DNA from 3 places in the Halobacillus amylolyticus genome. Region 3 is predicted to be linked to each of the others. Evidence: riboswitches for the same ligand, from Rfam matches in the RefSeq annotation. Region 3 holds a riboswitch; each other region holds the start of a gene.
What was found. A riboswitch is a leader RNA that binds a small molecule or an ion and turns the genes downstream of it on or off. The one in region 3 is predicted to bind S-adenosylmethionine.
Positions count from the first base shown of each region.

Region 1: linked by a shared signal. The riboswitch ahead of MUO15_RS00860 (YezD family protein) and the one ahead of MUO15_RS09160 (sodium:solute symporter family protein) in region 3 are both predicted to bind S-adenosylmethionine.
Region 2: linked by a shared signal. The riboswitch ahead of MUO15_RS07795 (hypothetical protein) and the one ahead of MUO15_RS09160 (sodium:solute symporter family protein) in region 3 are both predicted to bind S-adenosylmethionine.

Region 1 is NZ_CP095075.1:149,204-153,409, reverse strand. It holds gene metH (methionine synthase) at 1-1,524, shown strand, start outside; SAM riboswitch class I at 1,641-1,748, shown strand; gene MUO15_RS00860 (YezD family protein) at 1,903-2,070, shown strand; gene metC (cystathionine beta-lyase) at 2,220-3,425, shown strand; partial or broken gene MUO15_RS00850 (5-methyltetrahydropteroyltriglutamate--homocysteine S-methyltransferase) at 3,541-4,206, shown strand, end outside.
Region 2 is NZ_CP095075.1:1,479,204-1,483,409, forward strand. It holds partial or broken gene MUO15_RS07780 (DEAD/DEAH box helicase) at 1-16, opposite strand, end outside; partial or broken gene MUO15_RS07785 (M14 family metallopeptidase) at 155-1,341, shown strand; gene MUO15_RS07790 (DinB family protein) at 1,358-1,843, opposite strand; gene MUO15_RS07795 (hypothetical protein) at 1,859-2,146, opposite strand; SAM riboswitch class I at 2,497-2,603, opposite strand; gene argH (argininosuccinate lyase) at 2,693-4,066, opposite strand; gene MUO15_RS07805 (argininosuccinate synthase) at 4,059-4,206, opposite strand, start outside.
Region 3 is NZ_CP095075.1:1,746,192-1,750,397, reverse strand. It holds gene MUO15_RS09165 (LLM class flavin-dependent oxidoreductase) at 106-1,488, opposite strand; SAM riboswitch class I at 1,597-1,700, opposite strand; SAM riboswitch class I at 1,913-2,020, shown strand; gene MUO15_RS09160 (sodium:solute symporter family protein) at 2,253-3,755, shown strand; partial or broken gene MUO15_RS09155 (malonate-semialdehyde dehydrogenase) at 3,870-4,019, shown strand.

The sequences.
Region 1 (4,206 bases), 1.6 Mb from region 3:
CCCGACCTTGAGAAGGCACTAGAAACTTATCCGACGCCATTAAAAATCATCAATGGTCCACTTATGGCTGGCATGGCTGAAGTAGGGCGTTTATTCAACGACAACCAGCTCATTGTCGCTGAAGTTTTGCAAAGTGCAGAAGTCATGAAGACATCAGTCGCTTACCTTGAGCCACATATGGAAAAAGGCGACACGTCAAATAAAAAAGGGAAAATTCTTTTGGCCACGGTTAAAGGCGACGTTCACGACATTGGTAAAAACCTCGTGGATATTATTTTAAGCAACAATGGTTTTGACGTCGTCGATCTGGGCATCAAAGTAACCCCTTCCGATTTAATCAAACATATTCACGAAGAAAAGCCAGACGTCATTGGGTTGTCGGGCTTGCTTGTAAAGTCAGCTCAGCAAATGGTTTTGACTGCTCAGGATTTGAAGCAGCAACAAATCGAATTGCCGATATTGGTAGGAGGCGCTGCCCTCTCAAGGAAGTTTACCAATACAAAAATCGCCTCACAATATGATGGATCCGTTTTTTATGCAAAAGATGCCATGGACGGACTTGCTCTATCGAATCGGCTCAGTGATCTGGAGGATCGTGAGCTGCTCATTCGCGAACAGCAAGAAAAACAAGCAAAAGTTATAGCTAGAAGTCATGTCAAAGCTCAAGCTCAGTCGGCAACAGCTGTAGCCGAAAAGCCGGTGTCAAAAGTATCTAAGACAGTTCCGGTTTATCAACCGCACGATTTTGAACTGCACATTTTACGAGATTACTCGGTTGCTCATATTGAGCCTTTTATTAATATGCAGATGCTGATTGGACATCATTTGGGGCTAAAGGGTAAATTCTCAAAGTTGCTGGAAGAGAAAAATAATAAAGCACTTCAACTAAAAGAGGTCGTCGATGAATTACTTGTAAAAGCGCAAAAAGAGAATTGGATTCAGCCGTCTGCACTTTATCAATTCTTTCCAGCTCAATCCGATGGGGATGATGTAATCATATATGACTCCGTTGATCAACAAACGATCATCGAACGTTTTACTTTTCCACGCCAAAACCGTGATCCCTATCTTTGTTTAGCTGATTATTTGCGCCCAGTCTCAAGCGGTGAAGTGGACTACGTAGGATTCTTCTCTGTAACAGCTGGAAAAGGGATTAGGGAGCGTTCTCTGGACATGAAACAACAGGGAGAATATTTGAAAAGCCACGCCCTGCAGGCATTGGCATTAGAATCGGCAGAAGGATTGGCTGAACACATCCATCAACTTATGCGTGATAAATGGGGATTCCCTGATCCGACAGACTTTACGATGCAAGAGCGTTTTTCAGCTAAATACCAGGGACAGCGGTATTCTTTCGGTTACCCAGCTTGCCCGGATTTGGAGGATCAGAGAAAATTATTTCAATTGATTAGACCGGAACAAATTGGGGTCGAATTGACAGAGGAATGTATGATGGAACCAGAGGCCTCGGTAACGGCCATTGTGTTTGCTCATCCTGAAGCGCGTTATTTCAATGTGCATTAAGAGATATGAGTAGCAATACCCTGTTGATTTTAGAATAATTTAAATTTTTGCATTAAATGATTGACAAGGAATGTTAATACGTGTAAATTATAGGATAATCAAATTGATAACGATTTTTCTTATCCAGAGAGGTGGAGGGACTGGCCCATTGAAACCTCGGCAGCAGACTTTAACTAAGTACTGTGCCAATTCCAGCAAGCCGTGCAGGCTTGAAAAGATAAGAAGAGAAAGTAACGTTCTACTTAACCTCTTCTTATTACGGAAAGAGGTTTTTTATTTTGATTTTTAGTAAATGTTTATCTTGCTGATTGGACTTACCAAAGGCAAAAGATACAGCGAATTACATCTTACATTAATTTGCAAGCAGGAGGTAATGGTATGAAAAGTACTCTCGAAAAAAAGATTAATGACATTGTTTCAGCCTTAGAGAACATAGAATATGGTTCGGTAGCCATTACGGTACATGATGGGGAAATTACACAAATTGATTACACAGAAAAAAAACGTTATCCACTAAATAAAAAATCTAACAAAGACAATGATTAGCTCAAAACTGAATATTGCTCATGCTGATTAGTCAACTAAAGGCATCTTTATTTTCGATAACGATCGGGATATAAAGGTGCCTTTTTGATGGAAGAGTTAATTTTAATAATACAAATCTCTTGAACTTTAGACAGGGAGGAAAACTTACTATGGGTTCTTACAAAGATCAACTGGAAACCAGATTCATTCACGCTTCAACTCATGGAAATAAGGAAAATAAAACAGGGGCCGTGAACGTCCCTATCTACTTGTCATCCACCTACCATCAGGAAAACTTCGATACGTTTGGTCCATATGATTACAGCAGATCAGGCAACCCAACAAGGCAAGCATTGGAACAAACCATTGCAAACCTGGAAGGTGGTAAAACAGGATTAGCATTCGCATCAGGGATGGCAGCTATTTCTTCTGCATTTATGCTCCTTTCTTCAGGTGACCATGTCCTAATCTCAAAGGACGTTTACGGTGGAACGTATCGTCTGATCACAGAAGTATTGAGAAAATTCAATATTGAGCACACCTTTGTTAACATGACCGACCTTAACGAAACATGCCGTGAAATTCGACCGAATACAAAGGTTATTTATATAGAAACCCCTTCTAATCCCTGCTTAAATATTACAGATATAGAAGGAATCGTAAAATTAGCCAAAGCACATGGTTGTCTAACTTTTGTCGATAACACTTTTATGACACCTCTTTACCAGAACCCGCTTCAATTTGGCGTCGATCTTGTCCTTCATAGTGCTACCAAATTTTTATCTGGTCACAGCGATATTATTGCGGGCCTGGCGGTAACTAAGAATGAAGAACTTGGTGAAAGATTAGCATTTATTCAAAACTCATTTGGTTCGATTTTAGGCGCACAGGATGCCTACCATTTAATTCAAGGGATCAAAACATTAGGTGCTCGACTGACACAATCTTCGGATACAGCACTAAAAATAGCAACCCATCTTAATGATCACCCTTTAATTAGTGAAGTCTACTATCCTGGTCTATCCTTTCACCCTGGTCATCCTATACACGTACGGCAATCGAAAGGGTCTGGAGCACTTCTATCTTTTCGGTTACCTAATAAAGCAGCAGCGAAAGCATTTGTTGAACATATTCGCCTGCCTGTTTTTGCTGTCAGTCTTGGTGCAGTGGAGTCGATTCTATCCTATCCTGCCACCATGTCACATGCAGCTATGCCTGAAACAGAAAGAGAAGCAAGGGGAATTACCGATGGACTGCTTAGGCTCTCTGTTGGACTCGAGCATGTAAATGATCTAATCGAGGATATCGATCAAGCCCTAGAGGCAGCCACCCAATTGAGAAAGGAGAAACGTATTTTATTAAAACATAGGGGTTGATTCAGTTGCAGTACATTTAACTTGTAAGTTTAGAGTCATCAAATAAATCATTAATGGAAGAAGGAATAATTATGAGTAATAGCGAAACTCCAGCGTTAAGAAACAAAGCAAAGACACTCCCCCATTTCGAGCGGATCAGGTAGGAAGCCTATTAAGATCAAAAAGAATTGAAAAAGCACGTATTCAAAAAGCAGCTGGTGATATTGATCGTGCAGAATTGCGTGTAATTGAAGATGCGGAAATTGTTAGAATCGTAGAAAAGCAAAAAGAAATCGGTCTTGAAGCTGTAACAGATGGCGATTTTCGTCGGGCTTGGTGGCATTTTGATTTCCTCGAAGGTTTAGACGGCGTCGAAGGATTCGTCCCGGAAAAAGGACTGGAATTCCATAATATAGTTACCAAAGCTTATGGAGTTGAGGTCACGGGTAAGATAGATTTCACTGATCACCCTATGCTCGAGGATTACAAGTTTCTTCATAGTATTGCTGGGTCACATACAGCAAAGTTCACAATACCAAGTCCTAATATGCTTTTCTTTAGAGGCAAAAAAATTGAAGAATTCTATGATACTATAGAAGGATTTATTCATGATTTAACTTTGGCATACAAAAAAGCAATTCGTGCCTTCTATGATGCAGGTTGTCGCTATCTACAGTTAGACGACACAGCCTGGTCCCTGTTTTTCTCTGAAAATGGGAATCACTTAATTCGAACATGGGGATTTGAACCTGAGGAACTAAGTACGACCTTTGCAAACATCATTAATGAATCTATTGCTGAT
Region 2 (4,206 bases), 270 kb from region 3:
CTTTAAATGTTTTCATCTCATTCACTTCTTTCCTCATTTCCTCCTTCTATTCTAACTGAAATCTTTAAGCTGTGAATGCTTTTGTAAAAATAACCTCATGTACTCGTTTCAAAACCCATATAATATAGGGAACAACAATGTTAGGGGGCCATAAATGGATATTCAAGTAAGACAAGGAGATACACTTTGGTACTATGCCAATACATTTAATGTTCCTTTATCCTTAATTATTGATTCTAATCCTTCTGTTATTCCTACTAATTTAAATGTAGGCCAGACTGTAAGAATACCTGGATACCGTTCCTCCATCTACCAAATACGGCCAGAAGACACGTTTTATAAAATTGCTACAGCTCATCAAATTTCTTTAGACAATCTGCTTCTATTGAATCCAACTGTCAATCCAACCTCACTACAAGTGGGACAAACGATACAAATTCCCAAGCGAGTGACCACACCTGTTGTGAATGGCAATCAGAATTATGACTTCCAGGTTTTAACGAATCATTTAAACCAGCTTTATGAGCTGTATCCTTTTATTAGGAGAGAAGCGATCGGAAATAGCGTTATGGGGAAAGACTTAGTGGAGTTACAAATTGGGCGAGGACCAAGGGTGGTTCACTGGAACGGCTCCTTTCATGCTAACGAATGGATAACGACAGCCATCATTATGGAATTTTTAAACACATATTTACTATCACTAACGAATAGAGAAACCATTCGTGGAAGGCTGATGAATCCTTTTTATGATCAGATCACCTTATCTATTGTTCCGATGGTTGATCCCGATGGCGTTAACCTCGTACTAAACGGGCCTCCTGAAGGTGAATTCGGAGAGCTCGCTCTACAAATTAACAATGGCAGTTCCGATTTTAGTGGATGGAAAGCTAATATACGTGGAGTTGACTTAAATAACCAATATCCTGCCATGTGGGAGGTAGAAGCTGCCCGCAAACCAACGGAACCAGCCCCCGCGACTTTCCAGGTTATCAGCCGTTAACGGAACCGGAGAGTATTACAATGGCAGAATTAGCCGGAACTCGTTCCTTTGATAAATTGTTGGCTTTTCATACGCAAGGGGAAGTCATTTATTGGGGATATGAAGGGCTTGCCCCACAAAGGGCTGAAGTGATTGTGAATGAGTTTGAAAGAGTAAGTGGTTATGAACCCATCCAGTTTATTGATAGCTATGCTGGATACAAGGATTGGTTTATTAAAGTATGGCAGTGTCCAGGTTATACAGTTGAATTGGGAAGCGGCGTTAACCCCCTCCCGCTAAGCCAATTTGAAGAAATTTATCAAGAAACACTGGGGATATTTTTAGCGAGCATTTATATGTAGATAAGATGCCTGCTCCTCAGGCATCTTTATCATTGAGAACTTGTTTAATTTGCTCAAAGTGATGCACGTCATGCTGCATAATCCCTTCCAAGTATTCATATAAACTTACTTTACTGGATTGCAAAGATATCGCCTCTTCGTAGCGAATATCCTCAATATCATTTAATCGATTCACAAGCTCACGTCTCGTTTGCTCGAATAAATCAACCGTTTCTTCCTTACTGTCATTGCGTGCTTGAATAGCTGCTTTCTCATTCATTACTTCAACATCAGGCGGCACTGGCATATCCTGTGAGGTGAACAGGTACGGCAAACGTTTATTTATAATAAATTCATCCCATAGCACAAGATGGCGTACAACTTCCGCTACGCTCCATTTACCTTGTTCAATTGGCAGCCTCCATGATTCCTCCGGCAGTTGACTTAAGGATTGTACCCAATCAATCGAATCTTCGAAATGTCCAATGACCTGCTGTTTTTTTGAAAAACCTTGACCATTCATAACGCCACTCCTACTCTAGTTACTTTCCACTTCAGACTGATCCATATGTCCGTCATGCTCCTCAATAATGCTTAAGGCACTTTTGTACCCCTCTTCCTTCACATCAAATTGTAGTAGATGGGTCAAATGGCGATCTGAGCCAGGATTTTTGAAATTGCTTAATGGAACTAATCGAGCCAACAGCGATGAATCATCTGGGATTGGTTCAACAAGCTCGTTCTCAATTTCAATCTTTTGCAAGGAAGCTTTAGCACTTTCAGCATCATTCTCCGTCTTAAAATAGGCCTCTACGTGTTTAGTCATATCGTCATATCCTTTCATCGTTTTTACTGTTATAATAGCCCTTTTTCACCCATCTCAAACATACTGCCGTTTATCCTCATAAAACATGACTAACACACAGGTATGGTATGACGAGATGTTTTAAGAAGTGACAGTTGGCCTTAACCGTGATGCTTCCAATGCTATTGGCTAGCACTTTAATTACCGCATCCTCCATGGGGATTGTGTAATCCTAATCGTACGTCTCGATGAGTTACTTTCGGTTCCTTAGACCGCTTTAGCCACTCGTCCTTATTCATCCCATATCACCCGCTTCTTGAATAATAAAAAGCCCCTTTCAAAATGAAAGAGGGTGAAGGTTGTACTTCGACCTCTCATCTTCCGAACACAAACTATGTCCGTTGGAAGTAGCACCGTGTCGATAGACCGGTTGCCGGGCGTCAAAGGGCCAAATCCCTCAGCCTGCTCTAGATAAGAGTAAGTAAACGTTATTAAGTTACTTGTCATGTTACAAATAAACCATACTAAAGTCAATAGTATTCAGAATATTGACAAAGTTAAATTACATTATTTAATGTGCTGCTTTGCCAACTCAAGCTGTTGTGCCACCTGTTCAAATCCTGTGCCACCTTCACTTTTCCGGGCAGCCACAACCTGTTCGGGAGCTAGTTTTGCAAAGATGTCCTTTTCAAACAGCTCAGAAAATTCCTTATACTCATCAAGCGTCAAATCAAGCAAATATTTATTCTTTTCAATTGCATAAAGCACAATCTTACCGATCACCTCATGAGCCTGGCGAAACGGCAACCCTTTTACGGCCAAATAATCTGCAATATCGGTTGCATTCGAATAATCCTCGTTCACCGCCTGACGCATATTCGCCCCCTTCACTTCCATTGAAGCAAGCATCGGAGCAAGCAAGGAAAGCGCCCCATCAAGCGTCTCCACCGTATCGAACATCCCTTCCTTGTCCTCCTGCATATCCTTATTATAGGCAAGCGGAAGACCCTTCAGAAGCGTGAGCAGCCCCATCAGATTACCGTAAATCCTTCCTGTCTTGCCACGCAGCAGCTCAGGCACATCCGGATTCTTCTTCTGCGGCATAATGCTCGAACCCGTACAAAACGCATCATCAAGCTCAATGAAATCAAATTCCTGACTGCTCCAAAGAATCAATTCATCCGACAGTCTTGAAATATGTGTAATTAAAATGGATGAGATCGACAAAAATTCCAGGATGAAATCCCGATCGCTGACGGCGTCCAATGAGTTTGGATAAACGTTATCAAATCCGAGCGTCTCCGCCGTCATCTTTCTATCGACAGGGTAAGGCGTACCAGCAAGTGCCGCCGCACCAAGCGGCGACCAATCAATCCGTTTCACACTGTCCTTAAGACGCTCCTTATCGCGCTCAAACATCCAAAAATAGGCAAGCAAATGATGGGCAAACGAAACCGGCTGTGCTCGCTGCAAGTGTGTATAACCAGGAATGATCGTTTCGACATGAGATTCCGCCTGGCTGACAAGCGCCTCTTGCACCGCTTCAACAAGCTGAATGAGATAAGTGGTTTTTTCCTTCAAATATAAGTGCATATCAGTCGCTACCTGGTCATTCCGGCTTCTCCCTGTATGGAGCTTGCCGCCAACAGGACCAATCTCATCGATCAACAGTTTTTCAATATTCATATGAATGTCTTCATGTTCAACAGAAAACGTCACTTCTTCGTTCTCAACTTTCTTTTGGATAATGTTTAATCCTTCTATGATTTGTGCAGCTTCCTCCTGAGAAATGATCCCACACTTTCCAAGCATATCGACATGCGCAAGACTGCCTTTTATGTCCTGTAGAGCCAGCCTGTCATCAAAACCGATCGAAGAGGTGTACTCTTCGACCAGCTTATTGGTTGGTTTAGTAAATCGTCCGCCCCAAAGTTTACTCATGCACACTCACCGGCTGCTCATCAGCCTTCTTCGCCCCTGCTTTATGCACATCAGCATGCACTTTCGTCGGCAGTCCCCATAATTTAATAAATCCGACCGCGGCATCATGGTCAAAGGCATCTCCTTTCGTATACGTGGAA
Region 3 (4,206 bases):
GATTTGTGTTGTATTATCGCGATTCGTTTATTATTGACAGCTAGTGTTTCTTGCGTGTATTACTGATGGGATAGTAGAGATGTCAACTTTAGCCCATCAAGATAATCACGTTAATGAATATCTATATTGACTCCCAGGATGATCCTCAGGCAGCCCACTTTCCCCATGCGGAAACAGCTTCTCTCTCAACGTACCCTCCTGGTAATCCTTCTTATACAATCCACGCTCTTGCAGCTCTGGTATCACCAAATCAACAAAGTCTTCCAGATCCCCAGGGGTTACTAAATGGTTCAAGTTAAAGCCATCCACACCCGACTCTTCAAATTGAAACTGGATTGCGTCGGCAACCTCAGTCGGATTTCCAACGATAATACTATTACGGTCTGGTGACTCAAAGCGATTGAGCACTTCGCCAACGGTTAGCTTCTTAGGTGCGTCTTTTGTTAGTGTGGCCGCTTTATAGTGGCCGCCTTCTGTGGACTTTGTGTATTCAAAAGGAAGATCTGGATCCATTTCTTCATACTCGCCGATGTCATAGCCGCTTGCTCCGTATTGTGCTTTAGCGGCATCTGCACTCCAGTGACGTGCGTATTCTTCAAACTTTTGTTCCGCTTCCTCTGTTGTTTCGCCAACAATCACGCTAAGGAAGGAGAAGATTTTAATATTATCTGGATTGCGGCCGTGGTTTTCCGCACGCTTACGAATATCATCGGCATAGTAGTGAATTCGCTCTGGTGTCGGGCCGCCGACAAAGATACACTCGGCGTGCTTGGAGGCGAATTCGCGTCCGCGTTCGGATGTGCCGGCTTGATAGAGGACAGGTGTCCGTTGTAAGGATGGTTCACTCAGGTGCGGCCCTTCCACGGAAAAGTATTTTCCTTCGTGATTAATTTCATGAACTTTATCCGGATCAACCAGTGTGTTATTTTCGACATCTTCAACGACGGCATCATCTTCCCAGCTCGTCTCCCAGAGCTTATAAGACACATCAAGATATTCATCAGCGATATCGTAGCGTTCGTCGTGTTTGATCATATTCTCAAGGCCAAAGTTGCGCGCGGCATTTGGCAGGTAAGAGGTAACCACGTTCCACGCGATACGTCCTTTAGTCAGGTGATCGAGGGTGGAGAAACGCCGAGCATTCCCGAATGGAGCTTCATAGGTGGTGCTGACCGTCATCGCAAAGGATAAATGCTTGGTCACGCTGGCCATCGCTGGAATAACCAGGGCAGGATCATTTAAAGGAACCTGCAATCCATCACGGATCGAGGGGTCTTTACTTTTTTTATAAACGTCATAGATTCCTAGTACATCGGCGAGAAACACGGCATCAAATTTGCCTCTTTCTAATAGTTTAGCTAAGTCCATCCAGTAATCTAAGTCTTTATAGCGGCGGTGGCGCTGACTTCTTGGATGTTTCCACAACCCATGAGAATTGTGCATCGCGCTATTCATTTCAAAGGCATTTAAAATAATTTGTTTCGTCAACTGTATTCCTCCCTAGATTTCCTTTTTAGTGTTTCCAACCTCAAACACATGAAAAAACCTCTTCTTTAAAGAAAAAGAAGAGGTTGAAAACGCAAATGTATGGACTCCTCCTTATCTTTCAAGCCATAGAGCTTGCTGGAATTGGCACAGTACTACTACAGTCTGCTGCCGAGGTTTCAAAGGGCCAGTCCCTCCACCTCTCGTGATAAGAAATTATAATTAAATTTTTATGTGATCCAAAATATACAGCATATCCCAAAAGGTGTCAATGTTAATTTTTAAAAAATTCTGTTCCTTCGCAGATTAGTCAGGGTGTATTTAGGATTAATAAACCCAAATTTTGAAAAAAGAGAGTTGACATGGAAATATAAACTTTGCTATGATGCTGTTTATCAGATTATTTGAATAATTTTATAGTTTTTCACTCTTATCAAGAGTTGGCTGAGGGATTTGGCCCTACGACGCCCGGCAACCACCCTACAAGGGGAACGGTGCTACTTCCAACAGACTTTATTTGTCTGGAAGATAAGAGGTTGGAGCATATATGAATTCAGCCTCTTTCTTTGAAAGGGGCTTTTTTATATTTCATTGAAAAGAACTTTATAACAGGCTAAAGAACGTTGGATAAAGTTAGACATAATTAGCAAAATGAGGGGAGAAATGTACATGTTTACAATCTATTTTATTACCCTAGCCGTGTTCTGGGGGCTTGGCTTACTTATTTGGAATAAAGTCTATCCAAGGTCAAAGGAGGAAAATAACTAATGGGAATTGTTTCGGGACCACTGTTATGGACGCTTGTCAGTCTTCTGGCTTTGTACTTTGTCTTTGTTGTATGGATTGGAAAAAAGGGGAATCAGCATAGTAGATCGATGAACGGTTTTGCAACAGCAAGAGGGAATGTCAGCCCTTGGCTTGTAGGGGCAAGCTATGCAGCAAGTTTCGCTAGTGCCAATTTGTTTGTAGGTGTTCCTGGTCTAGCTTATGAACATGGAGTTTCAGTATTATGGTATACGCTCGGTGGCTTTGGGGCTGGCTGGATCGCTCTTCTGCTATTTGCTAAGAAGTTTTGGAAATATGGAAAGAAGTTCGGCGGAGTTTCCACACTTCCTGAATGGCTTGGGAGAAGATATAACAGCAAAACCTTGCAAGTCCTCGTCACTTTTTTAGTATTGTTTAACGTGTATTATATTGTCGGTCAAAATGTCGGGTTGGCGACAATCTTTGAATCCGTTATCGGCATTCCTTATTTCTGGGGGATTCTGATTGGTGTGACCATTACGATTCTCTATATTGGACTTGGCGGTGCCTTTGCCCAAATTGTTACGGATGGTATCCAAGGAACCTTGATGGTAATCACATCTATCCTGATCTTTGCGTCATTATTTTGGACGATAGGTGGGGGACTGAATGTATTTGGTGAGCTTTCTACTAAACTAGAAGCGATCGATCCAGAATTGATCGCTCCGCTAAACGGACCCTATGACAGTGTCTTAGCTATTTTGTCGGTTCAATTTTTACATATTAGTTTTGTTGTCATGCCGCACCTGCTTAATAAAGTGTTATCACTGGAAACGGAGGATCAGCTTCGGCCGTTTACGATGTCAGCGGGGCTTGGCATGTTCTTCATTACCGTGTTAATGGTGTTGGGTGGTCTGGCAGCTAGAGTGCTGGCTCCATCGCTTAGTAGTGCGGACTCGGCCATTCCCGTCTATGTACTAGAAGCCTTTCCACCAATCATTGCTGCGATTATCATCGTTGGGATTATTTCAGCGATTCTATCAAGTACAGACAGCTTGTATTTGAGTATTACGTCAAGCATTGGAAACGATCTGTACAAGGTGCTGGCTCCGATCCTTTCGAAAGGGAAGTTATCCAAACATCAATTGGATGTACGCTCGGTAAAAGTAGCCAAAGGCTCGCTCATCTTTGTTGGTTTGGCCACCTTTTACCTGTCGCTCGATCGACCTGATTCGCTGGCGATCCTGATTCAGTTTAGTTTCTCAGCGATTATCAGTGGCCTCCTTGCTCCGATTGTATTGGGCTATTTATGGGGGAAATCCAATGGTTACGGTGCAATAGCCTCGCTCATTTCAGGTACGGGACTCTATGTTCTTTTTACTAGTTTGAATGTCTTTGAAAATATTTATATATCCTTGTTCCTTGCCGCTGCTGCTGGATTTGTTGTGATGATCGTGACGAGCTTAGTCACGACGTCTAATGTAACAAAAGAAGAAGAGGATGTCTTTTTAAAAGATGTGCTTTAAACGATTAACTCAACATTTAAGAGGTTATTACTTTGACACAAACAAAAGTAGAATCACTTAGGAAATACCCCATTCAATTTTCCAATGATGGTTCCTGCTTGGATGTTCCAATGGCTGGGTGTAAACATTCGTGTACCAGCTCCGATGGCTTTCTTCCCGTTCTCAGGATGGAAGGATTCATTCGATGGTGACTTGCATGTTAACGGGAAGGATGGGATCGAGTTTTATACTCGTAAGAAAGTGATGAAGACTCGTTGGGTGTGATGGTAGACAAGGGATTTTAGGAGGATTGTACTTGAAGGAGTTTAGGCTATCGAAATCATGACTTCAGTCTCCAAGTAGCTTTTTCAAATGCTGCTTGGAGGCTCTTTATTGAAGGGTTTAGCATAATCCTAAATCTATTGATTGTGCAATTTCCACAAAATAAATGTAATTCAACAATCTGAGATGG